One region of the Pseudomonas sp. S07E 245 genome, then DNA from elsewhere that is predicted to be linked to it. Evidence: predicted binding sites of a transcription regulator. Region 1 holds the regulator's gene; each other region holds the start of a gene.
The links. The regulator sigma-54, encoded in region 1, starts transcription at its own class of promoters, with help from an activator protein. The targets are predictions, from matches to a motif close to ANTGGCATNNANNTTGCTNT.
Positions count from the first base shown of each region.

Region 2: the regulator sigma-54 is predicted to act here: its motif matches at 5,527-5,546, upstream of flgB (flagellar basal body rod protein FlgB).
Region 3: the regulator sigma-54 is predicted to act here: its motif matches at 3,463-3,482, upstream of glnA (type I glutamate--ammonia ligase).

Region 1 is NZ_CP080625.1:41,703-48,900, reverse strand. Features, by position in the region: gene K3F44_RS00250 (HAD family hydrolase) at 1-358, shown strand, start outside; gene lptC (LPS export ABC transporter periplasmic protein LptC) at 367-939, shown strand; gene lptA (lipopolysaccharide transport periplasmic protein LptA) at 926-1,453, shown strand; gene lptB (LPS export ABC transporter ATP-binding protein) at 1,454-2,179, shown strand; gene K3F44_RS00230 (RNA polymerase factor sigma-54) at 2,350-3,873, shown strand; gene hpf (ribosome hibernation-promoting factor, HPF/YfiA family) at 3,952-4,260, shown strand; gene ptsN (PTS IIA-like nitrogen regulatory protein PtsN) at 4,273-4,740, shown strand; gene rapZ (RNase adapter RapZ) at 4,743-5,597, shown strand; gene K3F44_RS00210 (HPr family phosphocarrier protein) at 5,618-5,890, shown strand; gene K3F44_RS00205 (ZIP family metal transporter) at 5,943-6,836, opposite strand; gene K3F44_RS00200 (superoxide dismutase) at 6,848-7,198, opposite strand, start outside.
Region 2 is NZ_CP080625.1:539,514-546,711, reverse strand. Features, by position in the region: gene flgH (flagellar basal body L-ring protein FlgH) at 1-477, opposite strand, end outside; gene flgG (flagellar basal-body rod protein FlgG) at 525-1,310, opposite strand; gene flgF (flagellar basal-body rod protein FlgF) at 1,357-2,097, opposite strand; gene K3F44_RS02560 (hypothetical protein) at 2,278-2,463, opposite strand; gene flgE (flagellar hook protein FlgE) at 2,533-3,882, opposite strand; gene flgD (flagellar hook assembly protein FlgD) at 3,910-4,611, opposite strand; gene flgC (flagellar basal body rod protein FlgC) at 4,627-5,070, opposite strand; gene flgB (flagellar basal body rod protein FlgB) at 5,073-5,480, opposite strand; gene K3F44_RS02535 (autotransporter domain-containing protein) at 5,875-7,198, shown strand, end outside.
Region 3 is NZ_CP080625.1:4,659,516-4,666,713, forward strand. Features, by position in the region: gene glnL (nitrogen regulation protein NR(II)) at 1-1,006, opposite strand, end outside; gene K3F44_RS21470 (chorismate mutase) at 1,269-1,802, opposite strand; gene glnA (type I glutamate--ammonia ligase) at 1,959-3,365, opposite strand; gene thiI (tRNA uracil 4-sulfurtransferase ThiI) at 3,868-5,322, shown strand; gene typA (translational GTPase TypA) at 5,450-7,198, shown strand, end outside.

The sequences.
Region 1 (7,198 bases):
GACCACGGCAATCATCAGCGGGCGCAAGACCCCGGTGGTCGAGCGTCGGGCGAAGAACCTCGGCATCCCGCACCTGTTTCAGGGCCGCGAGGATAAACTGGTGGTTCTGGACGGCCTGCTCGCTGAACTGGGCCTAAGCTATGAGCAGGTCGCCTACCTGGGCGACGACCTGCCCGACCTGCCAGTGATTCGCCGGGTCGGCCTGGGCATGGCCGTAGCCAACGCTGCCGTGTTCGTCCGCCAGAACGCCCACGGGGTAACCCAGGCCCGCGGCGGCGAAGGTGCTGCCCGCGAGTTCTGTGAACTGATCATGCAGGCCCAGGGTACCCTGGACGCTGCCAACGCCAACTACCTGTAAGGCCGCACATGTTCAGCAAAAAAGCTAAAAACATCGCGCTGCTGGGGCTGATCGCTGCCCTGCTGGTAGCGGTCGGCTACTGGAACGTCAGCCCCGAGAGCTTCCTCGACAAGCCACAGGCCCAGGCCGACGAAAGCGCCATCGACTACTATGCGATCAATGCCCACAGCGTGCAGTTCTTGCCTGACGGCAAGATGCAATATGAAATGACCGCCGACAAGGTCGAGCACCTCAAGGCCAGCGAAGTCACACTGCTGACCACGCCAGACCTGCACATGTATCGCGGCACCGCGTATCCCTGGCATGTCCAGAGCGTGCGTGCCGAGGTCAACCCGGATGGCACCGAGGTCGAGCTGATCGACAAGGTACGGGTTGCTCGCACCGACGAAAAACAACGCGAAACCATCATTACCAGCACGCGCATGACGGTGTTCCCGCAGAAGCAATATGCGCAGACCGAGCAAGCCGTTAGAATCGACGGCGCCGGCGGCACCACCACCGGCGTTGGCATGAAAGCGTATTTGAAAGACGGCAGGATGGACCTGCTGTCCAACGTAAGAGGACAGTATGAGGCTCGTTAAAACCCTCCCTTTTTTGCTCAGCCTGAGCGCAGCACTGGGAAGCGCGAGCGCCTTGGCCCTGCCGAACGATCGTGACCAGCCAATTCGTATCCAGGCCGACGACGCTCACCTGGATGACAAACAAGGCGTAGCTACCTACCGCGGCGACGTGATCATCACCCAAGGCTCGATGATGATCAAAGGCAACACCGTGACCATGACCCGTGCCGCCAATGGCGACATCGACGTGGTGACTTCGGTGGGCAACCTGGCCTACTTCGAGCAACAGCAGGACGCCGCCAAGCCCGACAAGATGAAAGGCTGGGCCGTGACCATTCAATACCAGGCGCAAAAAGACACGGTGATTCTGACCGACCGCGCCAAGGTCGAGAATGAAAGCAACACCACCGAAGGCGAGAAGATCGTCTACAACACCAAGTCGCAGGTCGCAACCGCAGGCAATGCCGGTGGCGCCGCCACGACCAAGCGTCCGCGCATCGACATGGTGATCCAGCCGAAGAAGAAGGCCGAGTAAATGGCGACTCTCAAAGCCCAGCATCTGGCCAAGAGCTACAAGGGCCGCCAGGTGGTTCGCGACGTCAGCCTGTCGATCGACAGCGGCCAGATCGTCGGCTTGCTCGGCCCCAACGGTGCCGGCAAGACCACCTGCTTCTACATGATCGTCGGCCTGGTTCAGGCCGATCAAGGCCGCGTGCTGATCGACAACAATGACGTCAGCTACCAACCCATGCACGGCCGCGCCCGTGCCGGGATTGGCTACCTGCCGCAGGAAGCGTCGATTTTCCGCAAGCTGTCGGTTGCCGACAACATCATGGCGATCCTCGAAACGCGCAAGGAACTCGACCGTGACGGCCGTCGCAAGGAGCTGGAAAGCCTGCTGCAGGAATTCCATATCAGCCACATCCGCGACAACCTCGGCATGAGCCTTTCCGGTGGCGAACGCCGCCGTGTCGAGATTGCCCGCGCCCTGGCCACCGCACCCAAGTTCATTCTGCTGGATGAACCGTTCGCTGGCGTCGACCCGATCTCGGTAGGTGACATCAAGCAGATCATTCATCACCTCAAGGCCAAGGGTATCGGTGTGTTGATCACCGACCACAACGTCCGCGAGACGCTGGATATCTGTGAGACAGCCTACATCGTCAACGATGGTCAACTGATCGCCGAAGGCGATGCCGAGACCATTCTGGCCAACGATCTGGTCAAGGAAGTCTACCTGGGCCACGAGTTCCGGCTCTGAGGCCCTTGCCTGGGCACTGGCAGCAGCAAGCTAAAACAGCTTAAGTGTTACAGTGCTCTAGGCAAACGCTACAAATTAAGGCATATAACTTGCTTGAAATTGGCGCCGCGGCGCCCTTCGTGTAGTGGATGGCGCAGATGCGCCGGCGGACAAGGTATTAAGCCCAAGCTATGAAACCATCGCTCGTCCTAAAAATGGGCCAGCAACTGACGATGACCCCGCAGTTGCAACAGGCCATTCGTCTGCTTCAGCTCTCGACCCTGGACCTCCAACAGGAAATTCAGGAAGCGCTGGAATCCAACCCGATGCTCGAACGCCAGGAAGATGGCGAAGACTTCGACAACAGCGACCCGCTGGCCGACAGTGCCGAAAGCAAGCCAAGCGCCGAAAACCTGGAGAACAGCTTCCAGGACAGCGGTTTTCAGGATGGCAGCCTGCAGGAAGGCAGCGCCGCCAGTCAGAACCTTGAAGAAGGCGACTGGAACGAGCGCATTCCCAACGAACTACCGGTCGACACCGCCTGGGAAGATGTCTACCAGACCAGCGCCAGCAGCCTGCCCAGCAACGACGATGACGAGTGGGACTTCACCACCCGCACCTCTGCTGGCGAGAGCCTGCAAAGCCACTTGCTGTGGCAACTGAACCTGGCGCCGATGTCCGATACCGATCGCCTGATTGCAGTAACGCTGATCGACAGCATCAACCAGCAAGGCTATCTGGAAGACACCCTCGAAGAAATCTGCGCAGGCTTTGACCCGGAGCTCGACATAGAGCTCGATGAAGTCGAGGCCGTGCTGCACCGTATTCAACAGTTCGAACCCGCCGGCGTTGCCGCACGCAACCTGGGCGAGTGCCTGCTGCTGCAGCTGCGTCAGTTGCCGGCCAATACGCCTTGGTTGACCGAGGCCAAGCGCCTGGTCAGCGACTTCATCGATATGCTCGGCAGCCGCGACTACAGCCAGCTGATGCGCCGTATGAAGCTCAAGGAAGACGAGCTGCGGCAGGTCATCGAGCTGGTGCAGAGCCTCAATCCGCGGCCTGGTTCGCAGATCGAGTCGAGCGAGCCGGAGTACGTGGTGCCTGACGTGATCGTGCGCAAGGACACCGACCGCTGGCTGGTCGAGCTGAACCAGGAGGCCATGCCGCGCCTGCGGGTCAACCCGCAATATGCAGGCTTTGTCCGCCGCGCCGATACCAGCGCCGACAACACCTTCATGCGCAACCAGTTGCAGGAAGCGCGCTGGTTCATCAAGAGCCTGCAGAGCCGCAACGAGACCTTGATGAAGGTCGCCACGCAGATCGTCGAGCACCAGCGCGATTTTCTCGAGTACGGCGACGAGGCGATGAAACCGTTGGTGCTGCATGACATCGCCGAAGCAGTGGGCATGCATGAGTCGACCATCTCCCGCGTCACCACCCAGAAGTACATGCACACTCCGCGTGGCATCTTTGAGTTGAAATACTTTTTCTCGAGCCACGTCAGCACCTCCGAAGGCGGTGAATGCTCGTCCACGGCGATCCGCGCGATCATCAAGAAACTGGTTGCAGCGGAAAATCAGAAAAAGCCATTGAGTGACAGCAAGATCGCTGGTTTACTGGAGGCACAAGGCATCCAGGTAGCCCGTCGCACCGTCGCCAAGTACCGCGAGTCGCTCGGCATAGCACCGTCGAGTGAACGCAAGCGACTGATGTAGCCCCGGGATGTGCCACAGCGTTTTTGTGGCAGGTGCAAGACCTGCCTCTTTATGCACGGGCAACAAAGGAGAAGCTGTATGCAAGTCAACATCAGTGGACACCATGTAGAAGTAACCCCACCACTGCGCGACTACGTCGAGCAGAAGCTGAAGAGACTCGCAGGGCACTTTGACAAGATCACCAACGTTACGGTGATCATGAAAGTCGAGAAACTGCAGCAGAAGATCGAAGCGACTCTGCAGATTCCGGGCGGCGAAGTGGTTGCCAATGCCGAAGATCTAGACATGTATGCAGCCATCGACAATTTGGCTGACAAGCTCGACCGCCAACTGAAAAAACACAAGGAAAAACAGCAAAGTCTCCTGCAAGGTGCAGCTGCTCGCTGATCCCCCTCATCCATGATCCGACTTGAAACCATCCTGACCCCCGGCCGTTCCCTGGTGAACGTGCCGGGCGTCAGCAGTAAGAAACGCGCCCTCGAAGAAATCGCCAAGGTCGTAGCCAGCGAAGTCAGCGAGCTCGACCAGCAAGAAGTCTTCGAGAAGCTGATCGCCCGCGAAAAACTGGGCTCCACCGGGTTCGGCAATGGCATCGCCATTCCGCACTGCCGCCTCAAGGGCTGCGCCAATCCGGTCAGCGCCCTGCTCCACCTGGATCATCCAATCGATTTCGACGCCATCGATGGCGCCCCCGTGGACCTGCTGTTCGTCCTGCTGGTGCCCGAAGCTGCCACCGATGCTCACCTTGAGCTGTTGCGCCAGATTGCCAGCATGCTCGATCGCGAAGATGTGCGTAAGCGTCTGCGCGCTGCGAGAGACAACAAGGCCTTGTACCAGGTCGTCCTGGACGTGCAAAACGGGAGCTGAGCATGCGCCTGATCATCGTCAGCGGCCGCTCTGGCTCCGGCAAGAGCACTGCACTTGCCGTGCTGGAAGACAATGGCTTCTACTGCATCGACAACCTGCCCGCCGGGTTGCTGCCGCAGCTGGCTGAAAACGCGTTGATCAATACCGAGCTGATGCAGCCCAAGGTTGCTGTCTCGATTGATGCGCGCAACCTGCCAGGCCATCTGTCACGCTTCCCCGAGCTGCTCGAGGATGCCCGCGCACGGCACATCCAGTGCGATGTGCTGTACCTGGACGCTGACGAAGACACCCTGCTCAAGCGCTTCTCCGAAACGCGCCGCCGTCACCCACTGACCAACGCCAATCGCTCGCTGGCCGAAGCCATTCGGGTCGAGAGCGATATGCTCGGGCCGATTGCCGACCTTGCCGACCTGAAGATCGATACCACCAACCTCAACCTTTACCAGCTACGCGATTCGATCAAGCTGCGCCTGCTCAACCAACCCGAGCCGGGTACGGCGTTTTTAGTTGAGTCGTTTGGCTTCAAGCGGGGCATGCCGGTAGACGCCGACCTGGTGTTCGACGTGCGCTGCCTGCCCAATCCGTACTGGAAGCCGGAAATCCGCGAGCACTCAGGCCTGGATCAGCCAGTCATCGATTACCTGGCTGCGCAGCCGGATGTCGAAGAGATGTTCCAGGACATCTCCAGCTATCTGCTCAAATGGCTGCCGCGCTTCGCCGCCAGCAACCGTGCCTATGTCACCATCGCCATCGGCTGCACCGGCGGCCACCATCGCTCGGTGTACCTGACCGAGCGCCTCGGCCAGGTTCTGCAGCAATCCTTGAAAAACGTCCAGGTCCGCCACCGCGACCTCTAGCCCACAGGATTTACCCGAACATGCCCGCCCGCGAAATCACCATCATCAACAAGCTGGGCCTGCACGCCCGAGCGGCCGCCAAGTTCGTCGGCGTGGCCGGGCGCTTTCCTTGCCAGGTGAGGGTCGGCCGGGCGCCAGACAAGCTGGTCGATGGCAAAAGCATCATGGCGGTGATGATGCTCGCAGCGGGCAAGGGCACTCAGGTGCACCTGTTCACCGAGGGCGAGCAGGAAGACGAGGCACTCCAGGCCGTGGTGGATTTGATCAACAACTACTTCGACGAAGGCGAATAACGCCCCGCCGCTGCCAGGCCCAGCGCTGCCGCAGCGCTGGACCAGCAAACGGTCACGACATGGCCGTGTCCATCACCATCATCAGGCAGAAGCCCACGCACAGCCCCAGGCTTGCCAGGCGATAGTTGCCGTTGCTGCGTGATTCCGGAATGATCTCCTGCGTCACCACCAGCAACATCGCTCCCGCCGCGCAGGCCAGGCCCAACGGTAACAGCAGTTCGGCAACATTCACTAGCCACGCGCAGATCACTGCTGCCAGCGGCTCGACCAGGCCCGAGGCCGCGCCGATCAAGAAAGCCTTGAGGCGCGACATCCCCGCCCCGGCCAGCACCAAGGCGATCACCAGACCTTCCGGCACATCCTGCAGGGCGATGCCCATGGCCAGGCTGTCGGCGTCCGGCATGCCGCCACCGGCCGATACGCCAATGGCCATCCCTTCAGGAATGTTATGGGCAATGATGGCAATCACGAACAACCAGATCCGCGCCGCGATAACCGGCTGATTGCCGTTACCGACCAAGGCTTCGGGTGAAGCACCCGAGACCTTGAGGTCGACCAGAAACAGGCAAAGCGCGCCGAACAGCAGGCCAAAACTGATCAGCCCACCGGCGCCCCATGGGCTGAAACCGATCGCCTCTGCAGCGGCCAGGCCCGGCATGATCAGCGAGAACGCAGTCGCTGCCAGCATCACTCCAGCGCCGAAGCCGAGCAAGGTGTCAGCCACCGCCACCGGCATATTGCGGATCACCAACACCGGCACCGCGCCCAGCGCAGTACCCAGAGCGCACAGTGCACCGCCCTCCAGAGCCCGCAGCATGCGCGGCTCCAGGCCCAGCCAATCGATCCCGCGTGCCACCAGCAGCGCAGTCCCGACCAGCAACAGCACAGTCCCCAGCGCCAGACGAAACAGGCGCACACTGCTGACAGACATCACCTGCGAGCGCATACCGGTTAGGCTCACTTCAAGGCTTGCTGATAGCGGCGTTCCACTTCGGCCCAATCGACCACGTTGTAGAACGCGCCAATGTATTCAGGCCGGCGGTTCTGGTACTTCAGGTAGTAGGCGTGCTCCCACACGTCCAGACCGAGGATCGGCGTGTTGCCGTGCATCAGCGGGCTGTCCTGGTTGCCGCTGCTCTCGACCACCAGTTGCTTGGTCGGGGTCACGCTGAGCCAGGCCCAGCCACTGCCGAAGCGGCTCAGCGCAGCCTTGGTGAAAGCCTCCTTGAAAGCATCAAAGCCACCTAATTGCTGCTCGATGGCCTTGGCCACCTCGCCTTGCGGCACGCCGCCGCCATTGGGCGCCAT
Region 2 (7,198 bases), 500 kb from region 1:
GATGATGCCGTTGGGCAGGACTTCAGCCACGGTCACAGTGACCGAACCGGTCAAGGTATTGCCCTGGGCGGCCTTGCTGTCGCCCTTGGTCGCGCGGTTACCGCTGTAGCCGGCTTCGAGCGACAGGTCACCACTACCCAACGGGTTGTTGGTATTGGGGATGGCGCCGAACAGCGAAGTCAGGCCGAGGCTGGCCTTGCTGTCTTTGCCCACCTGGGAGTTGGCACTCTTGCTCGCCGAGGTACGCTCGTTGAGGGTGATCGTGATGATGTCACCCACCCGAAACGCCTTGCGGTCGCCATACAGGTTCTGCTCGAAGCCGGCCTGGTAGATCGAGCCGTTGTTGGCCGACGCCGGCAATGGGGTGCGCGGCAACACCGGCGCGTAGTACGGGTCGTTGGGCTTGGGCGTCGGCGCGACGCAACCGGCCAACAACACCGCCCCACCCAGGGCGAATACGGACAACAAACGGCTCATGACGCTTCCCTCACGGTAGAACTGGCGCTGCAACAGCGACCTAAGGTTTACAGCTGCTGGGTGACGAACCCGAGCATCTTGTCGGCGGTCGAAATGACTTTGGAGTTCATCTCGTAGGCACGCTGGGTGGTGATCATGTTGACCAGCTCTTCCACGGTGCTGACGTTGGAGTTTTCCAAGGTCTGCTGCAGGGTGGTACCGAAGCCGTTCAGGCCAGGCGTACCGACCTGCGGTGCGCCGCTGGCAGCGGTTTCCAAGAACAGGTTGTTGCCCATTGCCTGCAGGCCTGCCGGGTTGATGAAGTCAGCCGTCTGCAGGTTGCCGATGATCTGCGCTGCCGGGTTGCCGGCGGTGGTGATCGACACGGTACCGTCCTGGCCCACGGTGAAGGTCTGGGCGTCGTTGGGGACGACGATCGCAGGCTCCAGGGCAAAGCCGTTGGCGGTCACTACCTGACCATCGGAGTTCAGGTGGAAGGTACCGTCACGGGTGTAGGACACGGTGCCGTCAGGCTGCAAGACCTGGAAGAAGCCGCGACCATTGACCGCCAGGTCGAGCGGGTTCTCGGTGGTTTGCAGGCTGCCGGTCTGGAAGTTCTTCTGGGTGCCAACGATGCGCACACCGGTACCGACCTGCAGGCCCGAAGGCAGCTCGCTGTCTTGCGTCGACTGAGCGCCAGGCTGGCGTTTGATCTGGTACAGCAGGTCCTGGAATTCGGCGCGATCACGCTTGAAGCCGGTGGTCGAAACGTTGGCCAGGTTGTTGGAAATGACCGTCAGGTTGGTGTCCTGGGCGGACAAACCGGTCTTGGCGACCCAAAGTGCCGGAAGCATAGTGTTCTCCTCGCGCGCCTGTTTTTCGGCACCCGTTCAAAATTGATTAGCTGATTTGCAAAACCCGGGCCATGGCTTCATCGCCTTCCTTGGCCGTGTTCATCATCTTCACGTGCAGTTCGAACTGGCGCGACAGGGCCAGCACCGAGGTCATTTCCTCGACGGCATTGACGTTGCTCGACTCAAGGAAACCCGACACCACCTTGACGTTGATGTCGGCATCCGCAGGCTGGCCACTGGTGGTGTGGATCATGCCGTCGGTACCTTTGGTCAGGCCCTTGATGTCCGGGTTGACCAACTTGATCCGGTCGACCTCAGCCATCACCCGCGGGTCTTCACCCATGGCGCGAATGCTGATGGTGCCGTCTTCGCCGATCTCGACCTTCTGCTCGGGCGGCACGGCAATCGGGCCGCCGTTGCCGATCACCGGCATGCCATTGCCAGCGCGCAGGACGCCGAGGGCGTCAATATTGAGGCTGCCGGTGCGTACATAGGCTTCGCTGCCATCTGGTGCCTGCACGGCGATAAAGCCATTGCCGGTCACGGCAACGTCCAGCTCGCGGCCGGTTTCCACCAGCGCACCGGCGGTGAAGTCGGTGGCCGGGCGCTCGGACAGGGCAAATGCTCGCGACGGAAAGCTGTCACCAAACACCGGCATCGAGCGCGCCTGCTCCAGGTCACGCTGGAAACCGTTGGTTGAAACGTTCGCCAGGTTGTTGGCATGGGCCTTTTGCGCCAGCGCGTTCTGGCTGGCGCCGGTCATGGCCACGTAAAGCATCTTGTCCACAGTCTTCCTCCACTGCACTGGCGATTGCTTGCCGCTCGCCGCTGCTATACAGGCGATAAAGCAAGTTCCGAACCAACTTTTACAAAGCATGAAAAAGCCCGTGTTTACGGGCTCATGGGGGATAGTGGGGAAATACTCACGCCGGATATCCGGCGCTTGCTTGCCGCGGGCGGCAACTGGCTACAATTCGCGGCAACCGGCATTGTTGAAGGGCCCGGCAAAACGCTTCCAACCCTCCCCTGGCGACCACTGCGAACACACCAGCCGGCCATCCACCTGGCTTTCCCAGCGCCACCACGGCGCGGTGCCAGCCTGAGCCTGCAGCAGATACAACACAGCAGCGCTGGCGATGATCAGTTTTTTCATGTCCACCTTGCCTGAAACGACGAGCCCCTTGCAGTGAAGGGGCTCGTCCAGTGTCCATCCTCAGCGCTTTTAGCCGACCATCTGGATGGTGGTCTGCATGATGGTGCTCTCGGTCGAGATGGTCTTGGCGTTCGCCTGGTAGTTGCTCTGCGCCTTGATCAGCTCGACCAACTCCTGAGTCAGGTTGACGTTGGAGGCTTCCAGCGAGTTGGACTCGACGCCGCCCAAAGTGCCGGTCTTGGGTGCGTCAACGCCCGGGATACCCGACGCAAAGGTCTCGGTCCAGCGGGTGCCGCCGATCTGCTGCAGACCCTGCTCGTTGGCAAAGCTGGCCAGCGCCACCTGGCCAATCGCCCGCGACTGCTGGTTGCTGAAGCTGGCAAACATGACGCCGGTGGAGTCGATGCTCAGGCTCGACAGAACACCGGTGGCGTAACCATCCTGCGACTGCGACATGCGCGCGGTCTCGGTGTTGTACGAGGTAGTGCTGTTCATCGACAGACGCATGCCATCCGGGTTGCCGGCCGAGCCATTGGAGCCCCAGTTGCCGGCACCGTCTTTTTCGGCCGGGATCCAGCCCTTCATGCTGAAGACATTGTTGGTCACACTCCATTCGGCGCCGGTCGGCAGGCCAGTCTGGTCGGCCGTCATCGAGGCAACGCTGCCGTCTTCGTTGAAACTGACGGTACCCACCAACGGCGCGGTGCTGGTCGGATCCATCGGGTTACGGCCGTCGACCAGGGTATACATGGTCCACTCGTTCTTGCCGGTCTTGCGATAGAACTGCTCCATGGTGTGCTCGTTACCCTGGCTGTCAAAAACCTTGGTCGGGAACGACTTGGTGTATGAGGTTTCGTCAGCCGGGTCGAAGACGATATCACCCGCGCCAGGCGGGGTAGCCGGCAGCGGAATGGAGGTTGCCGAGGAGTTCAGGTTGATGCCCTGATCGATCAACGTGGTGGCTTTTGGCGCCAGTGACGAGGTGTCGATCTTCAGGTCGGTGAGGATGCCCTTCTGGATCTTGCCGTTGGAATCAGCTGCGTAGCCCTGCAGACGCAGGCCGTCGGAGGTCACCACAAAGTTGTCTTTGTTGTTCTGGAATGCACCGGCACGGGTATAGACCTGGGTGCCGTTGTCGGACAACACGAAGAAGCCGCGACCCTGGATACCCATGTCCAGCACGTTGCCGGTGTTGTTCACGTCACCCTGGCTGAACTGCTGGGAAACCGCGGCCAGGCGCACACCATTGCCGATCTGGTTCTTGCCCACGCCCAGACGGTTGGCGCCGGCATAGACGTCGGCGAACTCGGTGCGCGAGGACTTGAAGCCATTGGTATTGACGTTGGCAATGTTATTGCCGGTGACGTCCAGTTGCTTGTTGGCTGCGTACAGACCGCTAAGGCCGATATTGAAAGACATGCTGTTGCTCCTTGTGCCGTTCTGGCCTTAGATACCGATGGTTTGTACGTCGGAAAGAGAGACCTTGCCGACGCCGGCGAGGTTGAGGACCATTTCGCCATTGGCGCTGAAACTGACGCTGGTGACCTTGGCCGGCAGCAGGGTATTCATCTGTACCGACTTGCCGTCCACCATGGTGCTGGCGGTAAAGGTGTAGGTACCCGGATCGACCTTGACGCCCTTGTCGTTGGTGCCGTCCCAGATGAAGTCGGCGTAACCGGCTTTCTGTTCGCCCAGCTCAATGGTCTTGACGGTATTGCCGTCCTTGTCCTTGACCGTGATCTTGGCTTCGCTGATGCCTTCCGGCACCACAAACTGCCCATTGAAGCTTGCACTGGTGTCAACCACCGCCTTGTCGTTCTGCACGATCACCGAACGACCGACCAGCGACGACGCCTGCAGCGCCTGGGACGAACCCAGCGAACTGGTGATTGCATTGACCGACTCGTTCAGCGAGGTGATGCCTTCAAGGCTGCTGAACTGCGCCAACTGCGCCACGAACTCACCATTGCCCTGCGGTTCAAGCGGGTTCTGGTGCTGCATCTGGGAAACCAGCAACTGCAGAAACGCATCCTTGCCCAGCGAATCAGTGCCGGTCTTGGAAGCCGTATCGGTGGTCACCTTCTTGGTCCCGGTGCTGACACCCGACGCTGCGATCACTTCATTGAGGTTGGTACTGTTGATAGCCATGGTCCGGATTCCTTATCACTGACCCAGGGTCAGTACCTTCTGCATCATGGTCTTGGCCGTATTCATCAGCTCGGCATTGGTCTGGAACGAACGGTTCGCCGAGATCATGTCAGCCATCTCTTCGACCACGTTGACGTTCGGGTAGTAGACGTAACCGTCCTTGTTGGCCGCCGGGTGATTAGGCTGGTAGCGGGCTTCCAGATTGCTCTGGTCTTCGATGATGCCCGTTACCTGCACGCCCTGCCCCGCTTCACCCTGGTCTTCGAACAACGACTGCCCCATGCCGGCCTGGGCCTGCTGGAAGGTGGTGGCGAACACGGGGTGACGTGCGCGGTAGGTCTGGTCGATGCTCGACGAGACCGTCTCGGCGTTGGCAATGTTCGAAGCGACGGTGTTGAGGCGGGTATTCTGCGCGCTCATGCCGCTACCGGCGATATTGAAAACGTTGGAAAGGGACATGGTTACTCTCCGCGCAGGGCCGATACCAGCCCTTTGAATTTACTGTTGAGCAAAGTGAAGCTGGCCTGGAAACCGATCGCGTTTTCGGTGTAGTTGGCCTGCTCGACCTGAGCGTCAACGGTGTTCTGGTCGACCGACGGCTGTGTCGGTGTACGGTACTTCAGGGTGTCGTCACCCATGGCCAGGCCCTGCGCTTCGATATGGCGAGTGTTGGTGCGGTCGAGCGCGATGCGGCCGTTTTGCTGCTTGTCGCTCTCGGCAGCCAGCACCGACGAAAAGTCCATGTCACGCGCTTTGTAGTTGGGCGTGTCGGCGTTGGTGATGTTGTTGGCCAGGACCTCTGCGCGCTGAGCGCGAAAGCCCAGGGCTTTTTCATGGATGCCAAGCGCTTTGTCGAAACTGATGCTCATGGGTGCAAACCTTCGCCGATGGGGCCGGAGTGTCGTTGGCGAAGTTATAGCAAGGCCTGTGCCAACCAGCTGGAAGGCACGGGATCAGGGCGTTCAGCCTTGCTTGCGAGCATAGGAATGCCAGAAAAGCGGCAAAGTGCTTCCGCTTGATGGGAGGCGGGCGGCAATAGTTGGGCGGCAAAAGCGGCAAATCAAAAAATTGACGCCAACGAAAATGTCAATTGGCCACTATCTGGGATAGAATTCGCGCCGCGCAGACATGCGGCCCCGCTGGCCGTAGTCGCCTGACTTACTGCCTAGAGCCATGCATGGATGCGCGCCGTTTGCTCCCCCGTTTTTCAAGGACAGAACCGTGGCTCCCGTTATCTTCCGCAAGACCCTGCTGGCCCTGGCGATCACCGCCAGCGCCCTCCCCGCCTTTGCCGTGCCGCTCGCCAACCAGGTGGTCAACCTGACCAACGCCGGCTTCAAGAGCGAGCACCAGACTCACTACGGCAATCTCGAATTCACTGGCAGCTACACCGGCGGCAGCGATGAAGACGCCATTGAACTGAACGGCTCGACGATTACCGGCGACCTGATCCTCAACAGCACCATCGACAGCAGCGGCGACTTTGCCGGCGGCGTGGACATGGACAGCTGGGAAGATGGCCTGAGCTGGGCACGCAACGACATCGCCGGCGACGTCATCAACAAAGGCAGCATCAGCGCCACCGGCGGCGGCGCCAACGCGCTGATGATCGATCCAGCGCGGATCGGCGGCAACCTGATCAACCAGGGTTTGCTGTCGGCCATCGGCGAGCCACTGACCGACGACGGCGGCACCGATGTCGCTCGCGCACTGGACTTCTCCGGCACCTCGCTGATCGAAGGCGACCTGATCAACGCCGACAGCGGCCGTATCGTGGCCAGCGGCGAAAGCGCCCGCGGGATCAACCTCGAAGGCGGCACCATCAATGGCAAGGTGATCAACTACGGCAGCATCGTCGTCAGCGGCGAAGGCGCCACTGCCATCGACGCCACCACCAGCAACCGCGGCGACATGGTCGACCTGGCCGGCATCGAAAACCACGGCACCATCATCGCCACCGGCAACGACGCCAACGGCATCATGCTCGACGGCGCCAGCCTGAGCACCGCCGATGGCGTACACCTGCTCAACACCGGCACCATCATTGCCGAAGACGCGGCAATCACCATCGGCAACGTCGACTTCGACGGCCCGGGCCTGCAACCTCAGTACCAGTTGCACGGTGATCTGAACATCTTCAACAGCGGCACCATCATCTCTCAGGATGAAGCGATCGATGCCTCCGAAGCCAACCGCCCGGTCGAGTTGATCCTGCGCAAAGGCAGCGTGATCGTCGGCAACCTGATCGACCTGTCGAACATCGAAGTCGAGGCCGACACCTCCTTCACTGGCACCGACAGTTCCGCTGACGGCTCCAACATTCGCCTCAAGGGCAACGGCTGGATCGACGTCGGTTCGGTTTCGGGCGGCAACTCGGCGACCCTGGCGCTGCAGTCGGCGCACACCACCATCGACGGCAACCTGTATGTTGCTGGCAACTCGGCACTGGGCCTGACCCTGGGCGCCGACACCAACCCTGCTCGCGCCGTCGTCAGCGTCAGCGGCACCGCTGAATTCGGCGAAGGTGCGCAACTGAAACTGACTGCACGCGGTAATGACTTCAGCGCCAACGGCAGCCGTTTCAAGC
Region 3 (7,198 bases), 760 kb from region 1:
GGCCCTGGTGCTGGCTGATGATGTTCTGGGTAATGGCCAGGCCGAGGCCGGTACCGTCCGGGCGCCCGCTGACCATGGGATAGAAGAGGGTGTCCTGCAGTTCCGCCGGGATGCCGGGGCCGTTGTCGGTGATTTCGACGCGGGCTACCAGGCGATGACGGATGTGGCCAATGGTGAACTGGCGCACGGCGCGGCTGCGCAGGCTGATGCGGCCCAGGCGCAATTCGTTCTGGCTGCTGATCGCCTGCATTGCGTTACGCACGATGTTAAGTACGGCCTGGATCATCTGCTCGCGGTCGATCAATACGTCCGGCAGGCTCGGGTCGTAATCACGCACCAAAGTGATGCAGCCTTGGCTTTCGGCCTCGACCAGGCTGCAGACGCGCTCCAGCACTTCGTGAATGTTGGTCATCGCCAGCGACGGCAGTTTGTTCGAGCCGAGCATGCGGTCGACCAGGTTACGCAGGCGGTCGGCTTCTTCGATGATCACGTTGGTGTAATCACGCAGGCCATCATTGGGTAGTTCACGGGCCAGCAACTGCGCCGCGCCACGAATGCCGCCCAGCGGATTCTTTATTTCATGGGCGAGGCCACGCACCAGCATCTTGGTGGTTTCCTGCTTGGACAGCTGGGCCTCTTCCTTGGTGATACGCAACAGCCGGTCACGCGGGTGCACCTCGAGCAGCAGCAAGGTCTGGCCTTGATGCAGGATCGGCGTAACCGCGTAATCGACGGTGATGCTTTGCCCGGTCAGCGAGGTCAGTTGCGCCTCGCGCTTGGTGAACGGGTGAGCCTGTTCAACGGCCTGGCGCAGCGAGTTGAGCGCCTCGGTCGACTCGGTGAACAGCTCGCTGATGAACTGCCCATGACTGCGCTGACCGCTGACCGCCAGCAGCATCTCTGCGGCCGGATTCATGTACTCCAGGCGCAGTTCGGCATTGAGCAGCAGGGTCGCTGTGGTCAGGTTGTCCAGGAGTAGACGGTGCTGCGCATCGCTGATGGTCATGGGGCGTCGTCGACCTCTTTTGGCACATGGGTCGCCCTTGGCTGAGCCAGGAGCGGGCGCGCTGGTGATCCGCGTGATGGTTTGAAAATGCAAGAAACAAACCAAGGCTCCGAAAAGAAGCGCAATTACCGGAAAAAGCCCTGTTCATGCGCTATTGCAGGCCAAAAACTATCGATTAAACGATTCACTTGAACCATATTGGGCTGCATGGCAGAGCAGTAGGCCCCGCCATGCACCAATATAGAGCATATTGCTCGCGTGCTCAGTTGCAGAGCTGTCCGGTGGCGCGGATCATGCCGGCACGGTGCAGTGCATCGCCTTGGCGTTGCGCCAATGCCAGGGCCAGCTTGCGCGCGCACTGGCGGCTGCGGGTTTGATCGAAAGACGCCAATTGGTGCAGCAGGTCTGTCTGCAGGCCGTCCAGCCGCGGGCGGATGATGCGTTGCAAGTCATGTCGTGGTAGTGCCGGCGCGGCTCCGGCGAGCTGCCATTGCGACAGCCGCGCATACTGCACCAGCTTGTTGGCCTCTATCTGATCATCAAAGAACGCCGCTGCACGAGCAGGGTCAAGGCCATAGCCAGGCGCCGCGTTGCGCACGGCAGCAATGATGGCTTGCTCGCGCTCGGTTGCCTGGACGGGCTGGGCGTTATCCCATTTATGCAGCGCCACCACATCGGCCACGGCCAGTCGCCGCTCGACCAGGTCAAGCAGGGGTGAGAAGGTGGGGTCGTCAGAGGTGGCGCTGCAGCCGCTCAGACCGAGGGCGCAGGCGAGGATAAAGGGGGCAAGGCGCATCGGCAGTCTCCTTTTCAGTGGAGGCTGGAAGTGTGCGGTGATGCTGAGGGTGCGCAAGTCGGACGCTTCTGAAAATCCTGTCTGGCGAAACGGAAAACGGCCTCCCGAGGGAGGCCGTCTTCAGTTGATGCCTAGTGACGACAGGCGTCGCTTACATCAGCAGCTGTAGTACAGCTCGTATTCCAGCGGGTGTACGAAGGTGCGCACCTTGATTTCTTCTTCGCTCTTCAGCTCGATGAAGGCATCGATGAAGTCGTCGGAGAACACGCCGCCCTTGGTCAGGAACGCACGGCCTTTATCCAGCTCTTCCAGAGCTTCTTTCAGGCTGCCGCAGACTTGCGGAATGTCCTTGGCTTCTTCTGGTGGCAGGTCGTAGAGGTTCTTGTCGGCAGCATCGCCTGGATGAATCTTGTTCTGGATGCCGTCCAGGCCAGCCATCAGCAGGGCTGCGAAGGCCAGGTATGGGTTGGCCGACGGGTCCGGGAAGCGCGCTTCGATACGGCGAGCTTTCGGGCTGCTGACGTAAGGAATACGGATCGAGGCGGAACGGTTACGGGCCGAGTAGGCGAGCATTACCGGTGCTTCGAAACCTGGGACCAGACGCTTGTAGGAGTTGGTCGACGGGTTGGTGAAGCCGTTCAGTGCCTTACCGTGCTTGATGATGCCGCCGATGAAGTACAGGGCGGTATCGGACAGGCCGGCATAGCCTTCGCCAGCGAAGGTGTTCTTGCCGTCTTTCCAGATCGACATGTGCACGTGCATGCCCGAACCGTTGTCACCGTAGAGTGGCTTCGGCATGAAGGTAGCGGTGCGGCCGTAAGCGTCGGCAACGTTGTGCACGACGTATTTCAGGGCCTGGACTTCGTCAGCTTTCTTCACCAGGGTGTTGAACTTGACGCCGATTTCGTTCTGACCGGCAGTCGCCACTTCGTGGTGGTGAACTTCAACGATCTGACCCATTTCTTCCAGTGCGTTGCACATGGCAGTACGGATTTCGTGGTCGTGGTCGAACGGAGGTACTGGGAAGTAGCCGCCTTTGACGCCTGGACGGTGGCCTTTGTTGCCGCCTTCGATGTCAGCACCGGTCATCCACGAGCCTTGCTCGGAGAAGATCTTGAACATCGAACCGGAGATGTCGGACTGGAACTTCACTTCGTCGAAGATGAAGAACTCAGGCTCTGGACCGGCGAACACGGTGTCACCCAGGCCAGTGCTCTTGAGGTACTCTTCAGCGCGCTTGGCGATCGCACGTGGGTCGCGATCGTAGCCGAGCATGCTCGACGGGTCGACGATGTCGCAGGTGATGATCAGGGTTGGCTCTTCGGTGAACGGGTCGAGCACAGCGGTATCGTCAACCGGCATCAGGATCATGTCGGAGGCTTCGATGCCTTTCCAGCCGGCAATCGACGAACCGTCGAACATCTTGCCGACTTCAAAGAAGTCTTCGTCCAGACCATCACGCGCCGGCATGGTCACGTGATGCTGAGTGCCTTTGGTGTCCGTGAAACGCAGATCAATCCACTTGACGTCATGATCTTTGATGAGTTGAACCGACTTCGACATGTTGTCCTCCGGAGGGTCTAGAGCGCGGTGGGCCGCTGCCCTGGAAAAAGGGTGTTGCTGGGCGCGGATAGTCGGCCAAGCTTACCTGCCTCACAAGAGAGCAAATTGCATGCCAGTGCCCGAAAATGGCGAGTCTGAGATAAAAGCGGGCGTTCAGGGGCACTTATTGGTAGTGGTCCGAGCAAAAGCGCACCTTTTAGATGCGGAAATTGCGAACTGCGCACCAAATTAGTGCGCATCTTTGCGGGGGCGTTTTCTGGAACCTCTTCGCGGGTAAACCCGCTCCCACAGAGATAGCGGTGGAGTCGGGCATTACACCATCCTGTGGGAGCGGGTTCACCGGGACGCCGGATCGCCGCTAAAGAGCCGGCACAGGCGCGGCAAAATCAATCTCTTGCACTCATCTCAAACCTTTCTGTTCAAAAGTTGGTCAAATCCTGAGCAATTTCCGCTATAATTCGCGCCCCTCATTTTCGGCAGGCCCTGGGCGCGCTGTTTACCCATGAAACTCATCGTCAAAGTCTTCCCAGAAATCACCATCAAGAGCCGGCCGGTGCGCAAGCGCTTCATCCGTCAGCTCTCGAAGAACATCCGCAACGTGCTCAAGGATATCGACCCTGAGCTGAAGGTTGACGGTGTCTGGGATAATCTCGAAGTGGTCACCCGCATCGAAGACGAGAAGCTTCAGCGCGAGATCATCGACCGGCTGTCGTGCACGCCGGGGATCACCCATTTCCTTCAGGTAGAGGAATACCCGCTGGGCGACTTCGACGATATCGTCGAGAAGTGCAAGGCGCATTACGGCCATCTGCTGGCCGGCAAGCGCTTCGCCGTACGCTGCAAGCGTGGCGGCCACCACGACTTCACCTCGATGGATGTCGACCGTTATGTTGGCAGCCAGTTGCGCCAGCAGTGCGGCGCCGCCGGTATCGACCTGAAGAACCCGGAAATCAAGGTGCGGATGGAAATCCGCAATCAGCGCCTTTACGTCATCCACAATCAGCATCAAGGTATCGGCGGTTATCCGTTGGGCGCGTTGGAGCAGACTCTGGTGTTGATGTCCGGTGGTTTCGATTCCACCGTGGCTGCCTACCAGATGATGCGTCGCGGCCTGATGACCCACTTCTGCTTCTTCAACCTCGGCGGCCGTGCCCACGAGCTGGGGGTAATGGAAGTCGCTCACTACCTGTGGAAAAAATACGGCAGCAGCCAGCGCGTGCTGTTCATCAGCGTGCCGTTCGAAGAAGTGGTCGGCGAGATTCTCGGCAAGGTCGACAACAGCTACATGGGCGTCACCCTCAAGCGCATGATGCTGCGCGCAGCGGCCAACATCGCTGACCGCCTGCAGATCGACGCGCTGGTCACCGGTGAGGCGATTTCCCAGGTGTCGAGCCAGACCCTGCCCAACCTGACAGTGATCGACCAGGCCACTGACAAGCTGGTCCTGCGTCCGCTGTTGGCCAGCCACAAACAGGACATCATCGATACCGCTTATCAGATCGGCACAGCCGAGTTTGCCAAGCACATGCCAGAATACTGCGGCGTCATCTCGGTCAACCCGACTACCTGCGCCAAACCGCAGCGGGTTGTATATGAGGAGGCCCAGTTCGATATGCAGATTTTGGAGCGCGCGCTGGAACGTGCTCGCTTCATCTCGATCGACCATGTAATCGACGAACTGAGCCAGGACATTCAGATTGAAGAGGTGGCCGAGGCCACTCCAGGCCAGATCGTCATCGACATTCGTCACCCCGATGCGCAAGAGGATCAACCTCTGGTGATCGACGGTATCGAAGTCCAGACCATGCCTTTCTATGCCATCAACAGCCGCTTCAAGCAGCTCGATGGCAACCGTCAGTACCTACTTTATTGCGACAAGGGCGTCATGAGTCGCCTGCATGCGCATCATCTGCTCAGTGAGGGACATGCCAATGTGCGTGTTTATCGTCCGGCATAAACTGCCAGGGCTGTATGGCGGCAGCATCCGCCATCGCCCTCCCGACCCGCGGGCCCGCTGAGCCTTTTACCTTCATATTGGCCGTCTAGAATGGGCGGCAACCGAATCCTCTGATCGAGATACATTTGTGATCGAAAATCTGCGTAACATCGCCATCATCGCCCACGTTGACCATGGTAAAACCACTCTGGTCGACAAACTCCTGCGTCAGTCGGGCACCCTGGAGCGTAACGAGCTCAATGACGAGCGCGTCATGGACTCCAACGACCAGGAGAAAGAGCGCGGTATTACCATTCTGGCGAAAAACACCGCCATCAACTGGAATGGCTACCACATCAACATCGTCGACACCCCCGGCCACGCCGACTTCGGTGGCGAAGTTGAGCGTGTAATGTCGATGGTCGACTCCGTGCTGCTGCTGGTCGACGCCCAAGACGGCCCTATGCCGCAAACTCGCTTCGTGACCAAAAAGGCATTCGAAGCTGGCCTCAAGCCAATCGTTGTAATCAACAAGGTTGACCGTCCGGGCGCGCGTCCTGATTGGGTTCTGGACCAGATCTTCGATCTGTTCGACAACCTCGGTGCTACCGACGAGCAGCTGGACTTCCAGGTCGTCTACGCCTCGGCCCTGAACGGCATTGCCGGTCTGGACCACACTGCCATGGCCGAAGACATGACCCCGCTGTACCAAGCGGTTGTCGACCACGTTCCACCACCTGCTGTTGACCGTGACGGCCCGTTCCAGATGCAGATCTCCGCTCTGGACTACAACAGCTTCCTCGGTGTTATCGGCGTTGGCCGTATCGCCCGTGGTCGCGTCAAGCCGAACACCCCGGTTGTTGCCATCGATACCGACGGCAAGAAGCGTAACGGCCGTATCCTGAAACTGATGGGTCACCACGGTCTGCACCGTGTCGACGTTGAAGAAGCTGCCGCCGGCGACATCGTCTGCATCAGCGGTTTCGACGAGCTGTTCATCTCCGACACCCTGTGCGACCCGCTGACCGTCGAGGCGATGAAGCCTCTGACCGTCGACGAGCCAACCGTTTCCATGACCTTCCAGGTCAACGACTCGCCATTCTGCGGTAAAGAAGGCAAGTTCGTGACCTCGCGTAACATCAAGGATCGTCTGGACAAAGAGCTGCTGTACAACGTTGCACTGCGCGTTGAAGAAGGCGACTCGGCAGACAAGTTCAAGGTTTCCGGCCGTGGTGAATTGCACCTGTCGGTACTGATCGAAACCATGCGTCGCGAAGGCTTCGAGCTGGCCCTGGGCCGTCCGGAAGTGATCATTCGTGAAGTCGACGGCGTCAAGCAAGAGCCGTTCGAAAACGTCACCATCGACATCCCAGAGGAAGCTCAGGGCAAGGTCATGGAAGAGATGGGCCTGCGTAAAGGCGACCTGAGCAACATGGTCCCGGATGGCAAAGGCCGTGTGCGTCTGGAATACAACATCCCTGCTCGTGGTCTGATCGGTTTCCGTAACCAGTTCCTGACCCTGACCAACGGTGCTGGCATTCTGACCTCGATCTTCGATCGCTACGCTCCAGTCAAGTCGGGCCACATGTCCGGCCGTCAGAACGGCGTACTGGTTTCGGTTGAAACCGGCAAGGCTCTGACCTACTCGCTGGAAACCCTGCAGGCGCGCGGCAAGCTGTTCGTCGAGCACGGTCAAGAGATCTACAACGGTCAGATCATCGGCCAGAACAGCCGCGACAACGACCTGGGTGTAAACCCAACCAAAGGCAAGAAGCTCGACAACATGCGTGCTTCGGGTAAAGACGAAACCATCGCTCTGGTTCCGCCAGTTCGCTTCACTCTGGAACAGGCTCTGGAATACATCCAGGAAGACGAGCTGTGCGAAGTCACGCCTAAG